DNA from 3 places in the Ensifer sp. R-19 genome. Region 2 is predicted to be linked to each of the others. Evidence: predicted binding sites of a transcription regulator. Region 2 holds the regulator's gene; each other region holds the start of a gene.
What was found. Region 2 encodes LexA, which represses DNA repair genes until DNA is damaged. Its sites were predicted from a motif close to TGTTCNNNNTGTGTTCNG; they were not measured.
Positions count from the first base shown of each region.

Region 1: a site for LexA is predicted at 2,207-2,224, ahead of ACN9MO_RS02440 (PA0069 family radical SAM protein). Genes of this name have one in related genera too.
Region 3: a site for LexA is predicted at 1,889-1,906, ahead of ACN9MO_RS17055 (helicase-related protein). Genes of this name have one in related genera too.

Region 1 covers NZ_CP184569.1:522,581-527,786, reverse strand. The annotation lists gene ACN9MO_RS02455 (4-(cytidine 5'-diphospho)-2-C-methyl-D-erythritol kinase) at 1-730, shown strand, start outside; gene moaB (molybdenum cofactor biosynthesis protein B) at 732-1,274, shown strand; gene ACN9MO_RS02445 (hypothetical protein) at 1,566-2,102, opposite strand; gene ACN9MO_RS02440 (PA0069 family radical SAM protein) at 2,290-3,447, shown strand; gene ACN9MO_RS02435 (ribonuclease HII) at 3,694-4,341, shown strand; gene ACN9MO_RS02430 (F0F1 ATP synthase subunit B) at 4,650-5,135, opposite strand; gene ACN9MO_RS02425 (F0F1 ATP synthase subunit B) at 5,149-5,206, opposite strand, start outside.
Region 2 covers NZ_CP184569.1:1,478,442-1,483,647, forward strand. The annotation lists gene ACN9MO_RS07260 (cryptochrome/photolyase family protein) at 1-224, opposite strand, end outside; tRNA gene ACN9MO_RS07265 (tRNA-Asn) at 321-395, opposite strand; gene ACN9MO_RS07270 (hypothetical protein) at 552-848, shown strand; gene ACN9MO_RS07275 (thermonuclease family protein) at 1,009-1,731, shown strand; tRNA gene ACN9MO_RS07280 (tRNA-Cys) at 1,884-1,957, shown strand; gene ACN9MO_RS07285 (hypothetical protein) at 2,172-2,504, shown strand; gene lexA (transcriptional repressor LexA) at 2,595-3,320, opposite strand; gene ACN9MO_RS07295 (hypothetical protein) at 3,567-3,863, opposite strand; gene ACN9MO_RS07300 (hypothetical protein) at 3,993-4,799, shown strand; gene ACN9MO_RS07305 (hypothetical protein) at 5,002-5,206, shown strand, end outside.
Region 3 covers NZ_CP184569.1:3,517,560-3,522,765, forward strand. The annotation lists gene ACN9MO_RS17055 (helicase-related protein) at 1-1,709, opposite strand, end outside; gene ACN9MO_RS17060 (beta-ketoacyl-ACP reductase) at 2,387-3,112, opposite strand; gene ACN9MO_RS17065 (hypothetical protein) at 3,130-3,489, opposite strand; gene ACN9MO_RS17070 (acetyl-CoA C-acetyltransferase) at 3,503-4,684, opposite strand; gene phaR (polyhydroxyalkanoate synthesis repressor PhaR) at 4,909-5,206, shown strand, end outside.

The DNA of each region.
Region 1 (5,206 bases), 960 kb from region 2:
GGGGCCCTTTGCCGCAGAACTGCCAATGGATGCCAGCGCCCAGGGCGGCAATCTGGTCCTAAAGGCGCGAGATGTCCTGCGTGAGGAACTGCGGTCCCGCAACCTCGCCGCTGCCGGCCCTGTTCATCTGCATCTCGAAAAGAATTTGCCCCTCGCTTCCGGCATCGGCGGCGGTTCCGCCGACGCGGCGGCGACGCTTCTTGGGCTTCTCCAACTTTGGCACGCCGCGATCGAACCCTCCCGCCTCGATGCAATGGCATTGGCGCTCGGCGCCGACGTACCGATGTGCCTCGCCGGCATTCCTCTCGTGGCGAAAGGCATCGGTGAGGACATCACGCCGCTTGCCGACCTTCCATCCCTGCCCCTCGTACTGGTCAATCCGCTCGTTGCCGTTTCGACGCCGGTGGTGTTCCGGACGCTCGCGAACAAGACCAATGCGCCGCTCGTTTTGCCTCAGGCTTCGGGAACGCTCGACGCGTGGCTGGCGGCAATGGCAACGATGCGCAACGATCTGCAGCCGCCGGCGCAGCAGCTGCAGCCTGTCATCGGCGACGTCTGCCAGTCGCTGATGGAGGCCGGGGCCCTGCTGGTTCGGATGTCGGGCTCAGGCGCCACTTGCTTCGGCATTTTCGACAACGGTGAGCGTGCGGCTGCGACAGCGCGTACTCTTTCGGAGGCGCAGCCCGGCTGGTACGTTCTCGCCTGCAACACGATAGGAAGAGGCAAGTAGAATGGCTGGCATCGACGAAAAACGCCCCTTCGTTCCCGTCGGAATTGCTGTCCTCACGGTGTCCGACACCCGCACGCTCGCCGACGACAAATCGGGCGACACGCTGGAGGCGCGGGTGCGCGACGCAGGTCATCGCCTGGAAGCGCGCGCGATCGTGCCGGACGATCGGGCGCAGATTTACGACCAGGTGAAGGCCTGGACGCTCGAACCGACGATCGACGTGGTGATCACGACCGGTGGCACGGGCTTCACCGGCCGGGACGTGACGCCGGAGGCGCTGGAGCCGCTGTTCGAAAAGCGCATGGACGGCTTCTCCGAGGTTTTCCATCGGATCTCCTACGAGAAGATCGGCACCTCGACGATCCAGTCACGCGCAACTGGCGGCGTTGCCAACGCCACCTTCATTTTCGTTCTGCCCGGCTCACCCGGCGCCTGCCGCGATGCGTGGGACGGCATATTGAAGCAGCAGCTCGATTACCGGCACATACCCTGCAATTTCGTCGAGATCATGCCCCGGCTCGACGAGCACCTCAAACGCGGTTAAGCCCGGATCCTCCACGTCCCATCGCACTTTCGGCCCGTCTGTTACCTTTGGAACTGACAGCCATTTTTCGTGCCTTTAGCGTCCGATCATCAGCCCACCGAAGATCGGACGCCGCACGTTTCTCTTCAGGCTGCAAAGACGCCTCCCCGCCGATATCCCCGGGCGGGGAGAACAAGGGGATACGACGTGCAGCCAGAATGCTGCCCGGCAAGAAATTTACCAGACAAGGTCATTTGAGAGCCACCTTGAGGTGCCGTCCCCTGGGACTGGCACCTTTTTAGTGCACAGCGATCAGGAGCGTCCCGGCGTCGGCTTGCTTTCGGTGACGACCCAGGCCGGAACGAGCTCCGTCGAGAGTTTGCGGACCGCCCGGACATTCGTCATGTCGCCGAGGCATCGATTGCCATCGGCCGCTGCGAGCGCATCATGTTTGTTCACCAGGAAACCCGTTTCCAGCGGCTTTCTTCGCCGGATCAGGCGGCGGAAGAACGGTTTGCGGTGCATTCTGGAATCGGAGAAGCGCGCGGGCGCCCTGTTGAGCGAGACGTATTCAGCAAGCTCGTCGATCCACCGGCCGATCGGACGGGCACCGGGTTCGAGCAGCATCAGCCATTCGCCGCGCGCCGAACGCACGACGTCGCCGAGATTCCAATCGACGTGAAAGCGGCAGCCGGCCGCTTCCGCCACACGCGACGAGCCGTCCTTGGAGCCGTGATCGAGGACAATCACATCACTGACGAGGCCCTCCACGGCGCCGGCGACGAGCACCGACAGCGTCTGCACCAGCTCGGCTTCGTTGTCCCGCGTTTCCATGATGATCGTCAGCATAGCCCGTCCTACCGCATCACACTCACAATTGCTACACGCACTGCTGGCTTGGCTGAAAACCAAACCGGGGAGCACGAAACTCCAAACGTACTGCTCCCGCTTTTTGTTCTTGAATTGTTCTCGTATTCGGGATAGGAAAATAATCAGAACAAAACGGGATCAAAGATCTGATTCCGGGGAGATTCCAATGAACGAGCTGTCTCAGATCAGGCAGGGTGCGCTTGCGCCCGCCAATACGGCAGATGTCGCCGAAGCGATGATGAGCGCAACAGGCTTGCGGATCGATATCGACCGCCGCCGCGGACGCGGCGCCGGGCTCAACACGTCCGGCCGCTTCGAGCCGCAGGCGCGGGAAAGCTTCGACGACGGCTGGGAAAGCCTGGAAGATCTGCCCCCCTTCAAGACCGAAGTCCAGGTCGAGAAGCCGCGGACGGTGATCACCCGCAACGAATCTCCCGATATCTCCTTTGACCGTTCGATCAACCCCTATCGCGGATGCGAGCACGGCTGCATCTATTGTTTCGCCCGCCCCACACACGCCTTCATGGGCCTGTCGGCGGGTCTGGATTTCGAGGCGAAGCTCTTCGCCAAGCCGGATGCCGCGCGGCTCCTGGAGCGCGAACTGGCGCGACCGGATTACAAGGTCAGGCCAATCGCCATCGGCACCAACACCGATCCCTATCAGCCGATTGAAAAGGAATGGCGCATCATGCGCCAGATCCTCGAAGTGCTGAGGGACGCCAACCACCCGGTCATGATCGTCACCAAATCGGCGATGGTCACCCGCGATATCGACATTCTCGCGCCGATGGCCGAGAAGGGACTGGCGCGGGTCGGCATTTCAGTCACCACGCTCGAGCGCAAGCTGGCGAGGACAATGGAGCCCCGCGCCGCAACGCCACCCAAGCGGCTGGAGGCGATGCGTGCCATTGCCGAGGCCGGCATCCCCGCCGGGGTTCTCGTCTCTCCGATCATCCCGGCGCTCAACGACCATGAGATCGAGCGGGTTCTCGAAGCGGCAAGGACGGCCGGTGCGACGGAGGCGAGCTATGTGCTGTTGCGCTTGCCGCTCGAAGTCAGCCCGCTGTTTCGTGACTGGCTTCTGCGCAACTATCCGGACCGCTACCGCCACGTCATGTCGCTCGTCCGCTCCATGCGTGGCGGCAAGGACTATGACGCCGAGTTCGGCAAGCGCATGAAAGGCGCCGGCCCCTATGCCTGGCAGATCGGCCGCCGCTTCGATCTCGCCACCAAGCGCCTCGGCTTCAACCCGACACGCCGCCAGCTTCGCGACGATCTGTTCGTGCCGCCGCTCGGAACGGGGGTGCAGCTCTCGCTTCTTTGAAGGTTTTCCGGAATGGCCTGCGTGATGGCTGTTCCGGGTTTGTGGCCAGCGATAGGCACCGAGGATGCCCGGGCAATGGGGGAGTTTTCGTCACCGCCCCTCAGGCAAGCCGGTGTGAACGCTAGAAGGTCGCAAAACAGTTCCGGTGCCCCGCCCCCGCCTGGGGCATCGGCCATCCCCCCCGTCCGCCGCCGCACTCGGACCTGGGGGCTTGAAGAGAATCGGTCGATCATGCGAATTAGACTTATGTCTCGCAGGTCGTCCGATTCTCCCCTTTTTCCCGATATCATCGAAGCACCCGATTTCAGTTTTGAACTCTCGGCAAGAGGTGATGGATATTGGCCGGTCGCCGGCGCCGATGAAGCTGGTCGCGGCCCGCTCGCAGGACCGGTCGTAGCGGCCGCGGTCATTCTCAATCCCGACGCCATTCCCGAGGGCCTCGATGACAGCAAGAAGCTCAGCGCGCAGGCGCGCGAGAAGCTGTTCGACGAAATCCTCGCGACATCGGAGGTATCGATCGCCTCGGCCTCGGCCGGCACGATCGATGCCACGGATATCCGCAAGGCAAGCCTGGAGGCGATGCGACGCGCAGTGGCGGGTCTTCCCTCGACCGTACGCTTCGTACTCGTCGACGGCCGCGACGTGCCGCCCGGGCTTTCATGCCATGCCAAGGCAGTCGTAAAGGGCGACGCACGGTCGCTATCGATCGCCGCCGCTTCGATCGTCGCCAAGGTTACGCGCGATCGTATGATGGCTCGCGCCGACCTCGCGCATCCCGGCTACGGCTTTGCGCTCCATGCCGGCTACGCGACCGTAACCCACCGGCGCGCCATAGAAACGCATGGTCCCTGCGCCCTGCACCGCATGAGCTTTCGCCCTCTGCGGCGGGACTAGTAGCGGCTGAGCAGTTCTTGGGAGCGCCGGCTCCGTCTCGCCCGTTTGCAGAAGAAATCTTGTCTGAGACACCAGCGCGTGCCCCCATAAGGTCACGCGCCGACGAATATGCGCGCGCGTAAAGTTTTAACGGGGTCACCGGCGCCGCGTGAGGCGGCCCGCCGTGAACCGGGGGCATGCGCGCTATCGTCTCAGCGATCGCCCGGTGTAACCCCGGGAGGCCGGCGCCTGCAGCCAAACCCGGTGCATGGCCCAAACAAAAAGCCCCGCACAGGGCGGGGCTTTTCAAATCCGGAATGTCCTGAGGACTAGTTCAGGCGTGCCTTGACTTCGCCAAGCGCCTTCGTGAACAGATCGCTCTGTGCACCGGCGTCGGCCTTGGCGGCGACGACCTTCTCGGCAGCGGCAATCGCCAGATCGACGGCAGCGGAACGGACGGCGTTGATCGCGTCGCTTTCAGCCTGCTTGATCTTCTGCTCCGAGAGAGCCGTGCGGCGAGCAACGTATTCCTCGGTCTTCTGCTTGGCTTCCGCCGTCAGCATTTCGGCTTCGCGCTGAGCGGCAGCGACGATACCGGCAGCTTCCGCTTCGGCATCCTTACGCTTGCGCTGGTACTCGGCGACAAGGCTCTGTGCTTCTTCTCGCAGACGCTTGGCTTCGGTCAGCTCGTTGCCGATCTTTTCGGCGCGGGCGTCGAGCGCCTTGCCGATCATGCCCGGAACCTTGAGATAGGCGATCAGGACGAAGAACAGGATCAGGCCGACGAGGGCATAGAAGGTCGCATCAAGATGCATGGTTCAGTGCTCCTCAGTTACCGGCCGATGCCTTGACGGCAGCGGTGATCTCGGCCTTGGTGACGGTTCCA
Region 2 (5,206 bases):
ATGAGTCGCGAGCCGAGCCGGCCCAGTCGAGCCTCCAACACTTCCAGCGAATGGTGCAACCACCATTGCTGCGCCGTGCCCAGCGGACCGTTGCCGCTTTCGTTCGGCTCCCGGATATAGAGCGGAATGACGGCAGCCTCATTGGCCGCAGCCGCAAGGGCCCTGTTGTCGCCAAGGCGCAGGTCCTTGCGGAACCAGACGATGATGGGCGCCGCGTTTGTCATAGGTGCCGTCTAGGACTGGGATTGATCACCGAGGGAACTTAGGTGCAAAATGAAAAAGAGCCATTCGCATTTTCTGCAAATGGCTCTTTTTGAAACTGGCTCCCCGGGCCGGATTCGAACCGGCGACCTGTCGATTAACAGTCGAATGCTCTACCGCTGAGCTACCAGGGATCATCCGCGCCGCTGTTTCGCTGTGCGCTTCAGAAGTGAGGCTGCTAATACGCATGCTTTTCCGATTTGCCAAGCGGTTTTTTCAAAAAAAATGACAAGTTCGGTTGCGAGGCTGTGGAGAAGTCCCCAATTGTGGGAAAAGATGCCGGATAGGGAATGATGAATAAAAACAGGAAGCAGCCGCATTTCGGGATTGATCCGCAGACGCGTCAGATCGTGCTCGGGAAGTGGCGCATCACGCTGCCGGAATCGCCACTGCTGCGTATCCTGTTGGGCTCGCTTCTGGTGTTCTTTGGTTTTCTTGGCTTTCTGCCGGTGCTCGGCTTCTGGATGATACCGCTGGGCCTCATCGTGCTTTCGCACGATATCCCATCCGTCCGCCGTCGCCGGCGTCGCCTGGCTGTTTGGTGGGCGCGCTGGCGCGGACGAGCCGATTCTTCGAACGGCTCGTGAACCGGAGCTATTGCGGTCAACCGTCCCGGATGCCTCGGCTTCGATTCTCTGCCAATTGATTCCCAGCGAAGCGGCTGAACCCTTTGTTGAGGGAGGCCGCCGAAAACTTTTCGGCAACCCATCAAACGCATAATGCGGTCGCGAATCAGGATGGGAACGCATGGCCAAAGCCACTACGAAACGTCGAAGCCGGAATTCCGGTCGGAGCAGGGGCAAACAAGGCGGTATGGCGCCGTGGTATCTGGCCGCCGCACTCACTGTCGGCGGCGTGGTCGCTTACGATCATCGCGCCGAACTGAAACATTGGCCGGTGGTATCGGACGTGGTCGCGTCCACGTCCCGACACGAGTCGAGGCCGAAGCCCGTTCGTGTCGCGCAGAAAGCGGACGAGCGTCCCGCGCAACAGGCGGAGAAGCGGAAGCCGAATCCGGTGACAAGAGTTGCCCTTGCCGCTCCGGTGCCGTCCGTTGACGTCGGCGCCAAGGCGCCGACACCCGTGGTGCGGCCCAGTGAGGAAGTGAAGACGGCATCCGTTCGCACGGATCAGTTTTATTTCTGCGGGATTCGCAACGACAACTGCGTGATCGACGGCGCCACCTTCCTGTACCACGGCGAAACGATCCGCGTCGCAGACGTCGAGGCGCCGCGTATTCGCCAGGCAAGCTGCGACAAGGAACGTTCGCGCGGCTTCTATGCCAAGCAGCGCCTGCGCGAATTGTTGAATGCGGGTGACTTCAGGCTGGAAACGGCGAGCGGCCGTCAGGATGCCAAGGCCGGTGAAAAGCTGCGGCTGGTCACCCGCGGCGACCAGTCTATCGGGCGTGTGCTCGTATCCGAGGGGCTGGTGCGGCCGTGGACAGGACACGCGACGCCCTGGTGTTGAGGCCACCCCAGATGCGATCGGCGGAGGTTCGCGATCGCTCTGTGGAAAGTATCCGTCTTACAAATCGACGGCGCGTTTTTCGGAAAATGCCTCTTGCGGTTTTTCTGCAATCATTCTAAATCCGCGCCAACGCTCGGTTATCCGAGCTGTGAGGCCTCGTGGCGGAGTGGTGACGCAGAGGACTGCAAATCCTTGTACCCCGGTTCAATTCCGGGCGAGGCCTCCAATAACTCTCACCTCATTTTAGTGCGGATAGACGTTCTGCCTCAGGGCAGAGCGATTGTGTGTGTTTGCCTCCACACGCCCGCACAAGCCACGTCTTCTAAGCCACTATCGGATCTTATCGCTTCGGTGAAATCGGTAGAGGGGGAACGATGACTCCGCTGACATCAGCCGCATCGGTAGCGTCCGTCATCATCAAAACGGAGGCAATCGCATATATGAAGACGAAACTTGTCCTGACGGCCTTGGCCCTCTTCGCTGCGACCACATTTGAGGCGCAGGCAGAGGATCTGGTTTTCAAGCTGAAGAACAACACCAACGCAGTGCTGACGAACTTCTATACGTCGCCTGTGGGCGTCAATGAGTGGGAAGACGATGTTTTCGGCCGGCAGGTGCTGAACCCAGGGGAAGACATGGAGATCACCATCGCCGACGGCCGGGAGGTCTGCAAGTACGACATGCGCTTCGAGTTCGAAGAAGGCTCCGGCCTCGATACGACCGAAGACATGCAGGACCTCTGCGAGCTCGGCGAGTACACCATCCACGAGTAAGAGGCGTGCCTTCAGGTCGCCTTCAATAAACAGAGCCTCGCAGCCGCAAGCGGTGGCGAGGCTCGGTCGGATGCCAGGTTTCCCTCGGAATCAGTGGTAGCGGCGGATCAGCCCGACGAGCTTGCCCTGGATCTTCACCCGATCGGGCCCAAAAATCCTTGTTTCGTAGGCAGGGTTCGCGGCTTCGAGCGCGATCGATGCGCCCTTGCGCCGGAAGCGCTTCAGCGTCGCTTCCTCATCATCCACGAGCGCCACGATGATATCGCCGGGATTGGCCGTATTGCCATTGCGGATGATCACCGTGTCGCCGTCGAAGATGCCGGCTTCGATCATCGAGTCGCCCTTGACTTCGAGAGCGTAGTGTTCGCCGTTGCCGATCATGTCGAGCGGTATGGTAATGTCGTGCGTGTTGTTCTGGATCGCCGAGATCGGCACACCGGCAGCGATGCGGCCCATGACCGGGACGGAAACCGATGTGTTGTCGGCCACGGGCGTGGGCTTTGGCGGTGCGGCAGGAGCGGCCGCTGGCGCCTTGCCGAGGCTGCCCTCGATCACGCTGGGCGAGAAGCCGCGGCGGGGCTGCTGCTGGCTTGACGCGTAGGCTTCCGGAAGCTTGATGACCTCGAGCGCGCGGGCTCGGTTCGGCAGACGGCGAATGAACCCGCGTTCTTCGAGTGCCGTGATCAGACGGTGAATGCCGGACTTCGACGCCAGGTCGAGCGCATCCTTCATTTCATCGAATGATGGTGGGACGCCTGACTCCTTCATGCGTTCGTGAATGAAGAGAAGCAATTCCTGTTGCTTGCGGGTCAGCATGGCACGTCGCTCCCAGAGGCGTGAAACAAATCAAGAACAGACACTATCTGTTCCATATGTGTTCCGCAAGTGCCTAAAATTCCGTGAATTCAGACAATTGGCGCGTCTGTGCGTGTCGATTGGTCACTTTTACGGGAGCAGAGCGGGTTTGGGCGATGATCGTGCCCAAACGGAGGGCCGTGGGGCAGCGCGTTGCGCGACGGCACGGCGATTCGAACGAATCGCGAGCGTTTTTGTGCAAAGAGGCTAGGCCGGCTGCGTGGCGGCGCAGGCGTCTTCGAATTCCTTCACCGTCTCGGCGCTGTTGTCTTCTGGAAGTACGGCATCCGCCGCATCGGTCGCGACCGGCCTGTCGCCATCATAGACGAACGACTGGATGTAGAACGCGATCGCACCCTTCCACACCTTGCGTCCATCGATCTGATGGCACGGCACGGCGCTCTCGAAATCGGTCTGAAGTTCGTCCACCGTGGCGGCGCTGAGCTTGACGTCAGGCATATTAGGCGACGCGACTATCGAAGCGAGAAGCAGGGCGGCAAGCACGGTGATCGTCCACTTTGATGCAAGGGTGGGACTACGGGGCGGTTAACGATGTGAACCGCGCTTTCGTTCCGAAGTCCAGCAAGCTTGGCGATCACTGTCATGTGTTCAACAGCTCTTTGAGTGCAGGCTGTGGCCGTTTTGCGCCAGGGGCACGCAGCGGCGAAGCCGCCTCAGCCTGGCGCGCCGTCCGCGCTGCAATCGCTTGGGTTGCGCCAAGTCGCGGCCTCGCTGCCGGCGTGCACAAATCCGTGTTGTGAAGATGCCGCACGTCTCGACAGGTTGCGGGAAAAATGGGGTGGTTGCATGCGTAGATTGTCGTTGGCGGTTCTCTGTCTGTTGGTGGCGGCGGGAGCGGCCGCTGCTGAAGAAGGGCGTTCGAATATCTGGAAGGAGATCAATGCCTGGACGGTGGGCTCCGATCCGTCCTTGGGCGGCTCGTGCTATGCGGCCACGAGCTACGACGGCGGAATGATCCTTCGAATCGGCTTTTATCCGAGAGGATCGGCGAACCTGGCGTTTCTTTCGATCGGCAATGCCAACTGGAAATCGATCGAGCCGCAGAGGGAGTATGACGTCGCCTTGCAGCTCGACCGTGGCCGCCAGTGGCCGGCTGTCGCGTTCGGCGTGGACCTCACAGGCTCGAAGGCTCTGGTCGTCAACTTCTCCAACACCGACTTCTTCACCGAATTCGTGCGCAAGAACACGCTGGCGCTGGCGTTCGAAGGGCGCGTGGTGGCGAGCCTCAGCCTGCGCGATTCGATGAAGGCCGTCAGCGAGATGTTCAAATGCCAGGAGGCGCTGATTGCGTTGATGCCAAACGGCGGGCAGGGGGCGGCCGCCGATCCGTTTGCGGGCGCTGGCGGGAATGCGCCAAACAATGACCCCTTTGCTGGCGGCGGCCAGACCAAGTCGTCGAAAGATCCCTTTGCCATGTGATCTTGGCGTGAGCGTCGTTCCGCTGGGAGGTGAATATTCCTAAGATTTTGCATGGGTGCGGGTTACCCACCCTCGACAGTCACGCGGCGACCTATCAAAATGCGGGCAAACGGGGGATTTGCATGCGTAGATTGCTGTTCGGATTGGTGAGCTGTCTGATGGCCACGGGACCGGCCGTGGCTGAGGACTCCGAGATCATCAAATGGAAGGAAGTCGGCGCTGGACCGTTGCTTCCGACACGTCGATGGAAGGCTCGTGTTTCATCACGTCGATGTTCGAAGGCGGAATCAGGCTGCGCCTGGGGTTCTATCCCAAGGGCTCCGAATCGCCGCTCTACATGAGTTTCGCCAGCGACGACTGGAAGTCGCTCGAGGTCGGCAAGGACTATGACCTGACGTTCCGCTTCG
Region 3 (5,206 bases), 2.0 Mb from region 2:
GCCAGACGGGCGACGGGATCGCCGAGCCAGCGCACGAGACCATCCGACGAAAGCGCCAGGTCGTTGTTGCCCGAGGCGTGCAGACGTGCGGCCCGCGCCTCGAACTCGAGCGCCAGCGCCTTCTGGGCAGCGCCCTGCACGGCCTTGGCATCCGGGCCGTCGCCGCCGGTCGCCAGCGTAAACCGGAAACCGGTTAGTTGTCCTACGTGGTGTCCTTCGACGAAGACATCACCATTCACACTGATTTCAGCTTCCAGCATAGCATTCTCTCTCAGGCGCTTCATGAGCACAGATGTCCTGCGATCAACAAAGCGTTTCGTCAACCGTTCATGTAGTGCGTCGGATAATCGATCTTCAATTTCCCGCGTCTTTTCTTGCCAGTGTGTCGGATCGGCCAGCCATCCCGGCCGGTTCGACACATAGGTCCAGGTTCTGATCTGCGCGATTCGCGCCGAAAGTGTGTCGATCTCACCGTCGGTGTGATCGGCACGCCTGACCTGTTCGGCCATGAAGTCCTCGTTCACCGTACCCCGGCGAACGAGATCCGCGTAGATCGTCGAGATCAGATCGGCGTGCTGGGCGGGCGTGATGCGCCGATAGTCCGGCAGCGCGCAGGCTTCCCATAGTTTTTCGACGCGCTCGGCATTGGTCGTAATGTCGACGACCTCCGGGTAGCGGGCCAGATGCTCGAACGCCTGCTGGTCTACCGCAGGTAGCGCCCGGGCAAGGCCGGGAACTTTCGGCGCGGCATCGAGGCTCTTCTTCAAGGCGGTAAGCGAGGAATAGTCGAACGCCTTCGAGCGCCATTGCAGCACCTTGACCGCATCGAACTCGTGCGACTCGATGCGATGGACGAGCTCGTTGTCGAAAGGATCGACGCGACCCGTGACGCCGAACGTTCCGTCACGCAGATGTCGCCCGGCGCGCCCGGCGACCTGCGCCAGTTCCGCCGGGTTCAGGTTGCGAAACTGGTAGCCGTCGAACTTGCGGTCCTGCGCGAAGGCGACGTGATCGACGTCGAGGTTGAGACCCATGCCGATCGCGTCGGTCGCCACCATATATTCGACGTCGCCTTCCTGATAGAGCGCCACCTGCGCATTGCGCGTGCGCGGCGAAAGCGCGCCGAGCACGACGGCGGCACCGCCGCGCTGGCGACGGATCAGTTCGGCGATCGCATAGACTTCGTCGGCCGAGAAGGCGACGATCGCCGAGCGATGCGGCAGGCGGGTGATTTTCTTCGAACCGGCATAGAGCAGTTGCGACATGCGCGGCCGCTCGACGACGGTAATGCCGGGCAGGAGGTGCTCCAGGATCGGCCGCATCGTTGCAGCCCCCAGAAGCAGCGTCTCGCCACGCCCCCTCAGATGCAGGATCCGGTCGGTGAAGATGTGACCGCGCTCGAGATCGCCGGCAAGCTGCACTTCGTCGATCGCCACGAAGGACGCGGTCGTCTCGCGCGGCATCGCTTCGACGGTGCAGACCGAATAGCGGGCGCGATGCGGAGTGATCTTCTCCTCGCCAGTGATCAGCGCGACATTGTGATGGCCGACCCTTTCGACCAGGCGCGTATAGACCTCGCGCGCCAGGAGGCGCAGCGGCAGGCCTATGACGCCGCTATCATGCGCGATCATGCGCTCGATCGCGTAGTGCGTCTTGCCGGTATTGGTTGGCCCGAGCACCGCGGTTACGCCGCGGCCGCTCAGGATCATGGGGTGAACGGACACGTCATCGATCCCGGGCATTCAGAAATTACGACAGCGTCTTTTCACGCTGGCGGCAAACACATGCCCACGCACCGAGCCAAACGCAAGGGGCGCCGACAACTAAAACCATGTTCGGCGTCTCCCAGCCCATTGCACCACCTGTTGTGGTTGGCGCAATCGAGAACAGGAACAGCCATGGAACGAATCGGCGACGAATCGAAGACTCATCGCGATTCACTGTATGTTCACGACTACATATAGATTTCAACACCGAACGTTGCACCACATGCTGAATCTGACGCCGCGCGCTTGTGTTAGAGCCCACGACTCGCCTCAATTCTGGCTGTCCCATTGCCAGACAGGTCAAAGGATTCCGAATCCAAGACTCTGGAAAGCCTAGAAAATTTTTAACGAAATTCATCGCAGATTCGCTGGGCAGAGAGAATGAGAATCGCACCGAGCACCCTCGACCAATACGGGAGGATCCGATGGCGACTCGTGATACGCGCATCATTCCGCTTTTGTTCTCCACAAGATATAGTGTCTGCGCCGCGCGCCGGCAACAGAATCACGGGCGCAGCTTCGGGTCCAAATGCCGGGGGAACAGCCGTTTCTTCTCTCCGCCCTACACAAAAACGGCGCCCCGAAGGGCGCCGTTCAAAAGCAATGATGAGATCAAAAGGTCAGACGAAGAACTGTCCGCCATTCGCCGAAATCGTCGAGCCGGTGATGAAGCCGGCGTCGTCGGAGGCCAGGAACACAACGCAGCGGGCGATTTCTTCCGGCTCGCCGAGGCGGCCAACCGGGATCTGCGGGATGATCCGCTCGTTCAGCACCTTCTCCGGCACCGCCCGCACCATTTCCGTGCCGATATAACCCGGGCAGATGGCGTTGACCGTGATCCCCTTCGCCGCACCTTCCTGGGCGAGCGCCTTGGTGAAGCCGAGATCACCGGCCTTGGCCGCCGAATAGTTGGCCTGGCCCATCTGGCCCTTCTGGCCGTTGATCGACGAGATGTTGATGACGCGGCCGAAACCGCGGTCGCGCATGGCGGACCAGATCGGATGCGTCATGTTGAAGAGACCGGTGAGGTTGGTGCCGACCACCTCGCCCCATTGCTCGGGCGTCATCTTGTGGAACATCGCGTCGCGGGTGATGCCCGCATTGTTGACCAGCACTTCGACCGGGCCGAGATCCGCCTCGACCTTGGCGATGCCTTCGGCGCAGGACTGATAGCTGGAAACATCCCACTTGTAGACCGGGATGCCGGTTTCCTGCTTGAAGGCCTCAGCCTTTTCGTCATTGCCGGCATAGTTTGCGGCCACCTTGTAGCCGGCATTCTTGAGTGCGATGGAGATTGCCGCGCCGATGCCGCGCGACCCACCTGTGACCAATGCTACCCTGCTCATGCACGCCTCCCACTTGATCAGTTCAGTTTCTCAAAGGCCTTCTTCATCAGCTTTTCGCCGACCTGTCGTCCGTAGAGCTCGGCGGCAGCCTGGAACTGAGGCGTCGCGAGCATTGACATACCCACCTCGCACTTGGTGAGCGCGAGGTTCATCATCAGACTGGAGAGCTGAACGAGCGACGCTTTCAAAGCGCCACTGTCATCGTTCGGGGCCGCAACCATCATGTCCTTGAAAACGGCCTCGTCGTCCGAGGTCGTATGTTCCAGCATGCACTGAACCAACCGCGCCTCGTCGAGAGGCGCGGGATTGGCATGTGCGGAAACGATCGGCGAACCGGCCAGAAGAAGGGAAAACGGAACCCACCTGGCGCTGTTCATGCCGCCAAACCGATTAGAGCCGTTCGACGCACATGGCGACGCCCATGCCGCCGCCGATGCAGAGCGTTGCAAGCCCCTTGGAAACGCCGCGGCGCTTCATTTCGAAGAGCAGCGTGTTGAGCACGCGGGCGCCGGAAGCGCCGATCGGATGGCCGATGGCGATCGCGCCGCCATTGACGTTGACGATCGACGGATCCCAGCCGAGGTCCTTGTTGACCGCGCATGCCTGTGCCGCGAAAGCCTCGTTGGCCTCGACCAGTTCGACGTCGCCGATCGCCCAGCCGGCTTTCGCCAACGCCTTGCGCGAAGCCGGGATCGGGCCGGTGCCCATGACCTGCGGATCGACGCCGGCCGTTGCCCAGGAAACGATACGGGCGAGCGGCTGGATGCCGCGCTTGGAAGCCTGCGCTTCGGTCATCAGCAGAGTGGCCGCGGCGCCGTCATTGAGGCCAGAGGCGTTGCCGGCGGTGACCGTGCCTTCCTTGTCGAAGGCCGGACGCAGCTTCGTCATCTGGTCGAGCGTTGCGCCATGGCGGATATATTCGTCCTGGTCGACGGTGACGTCGCCCTTGCGGCCTTTGACGATGAAGGGAATGATCTCGTCGGCGAACCGCCCGGCCTTCTGGGCCGCTTCGGCCTTGTTCTGCGAGGCGAGCGCGAAGGCGTCCTGCTCTTCACGGCTGAGCTGCCACTGGCGGGCGACGTTTTCGGCGGTGATGCCCATGTGATAGCCGTAGAAGGCGTCGGTCAGACCGTCCTTGATCATCGTGTCGATCATCTTGAAATCGCCCATCTTCACGCCGCCGCGAAGATGCGAGCAATGCGGCGCCATCGACATGGACTCCATGCCGCCGGCGACGATGATATCCGCATCACCGGTTGCGATCTGCTGCATGCCGAGCGCCACGGCACGAAGACCGGAACCGCAGAGCTGGTTCATGCCCCAGGCGGTTTTCTCCTGCGGAAGACCCGCCTTCATCGCCGCCTGGCGCGCCGGGTTCTGGCCCTCGCCGGCCTGCAGGACCTGGCCGAGGATCACCTCGTCGACCTCGCCTGCCTCGACGCCTGCGCGCTCGAGCACGCCCTTGATGACGGCGGCGCCGAGTTCGTGCGCCGGTGTGTTGGCGAATGCACCGTTGAAGGATCCGACCGCGGTACGGGCGGCGCTGGCGATCACGATGGAGGGATTGCTCATGGGACGTTTCCTCAGATCTTTCTTGCCTAATGGAAGCAGACTGGCAAAGCGCGCGGCGCAAGTCAAACGCCTTGATGCGGTGCCACAAAACCGTCACCCAAGACGCAACCGCAAGATTTCGCACTTGCGTCGCCGCAACGCACAAAGACATTGTCAGCGGCGCTCTTTTGCGGATACTCTGAAAAACGCAATAAAGACGGGATGATGGGTGAGAGGAGACCCTGATGGCGAAGCACGAAGGCCAGATCGTTATAAAAAAATATGCGAACCGGCGGCTCTACAACACCGGGACCAGCACCTATGTCACGCTCGACGACCTGGCTGTCATGGTGAAGAAGGGCGACGATTTCATCGTCCAGGACGCAAAGTCCGGAGAGGACATCACCCATTCCGTGCTGACGCAGATCATCTTCGAGCAGGAGTCCAAGACCGGCAACACGCTGCTGCCGATCTCCTTCCTGCGCCAGCTGATCTCGTTCTACGGCGATCAGATGCAGATGGTGGTGCCGAGCTATCTCGAGC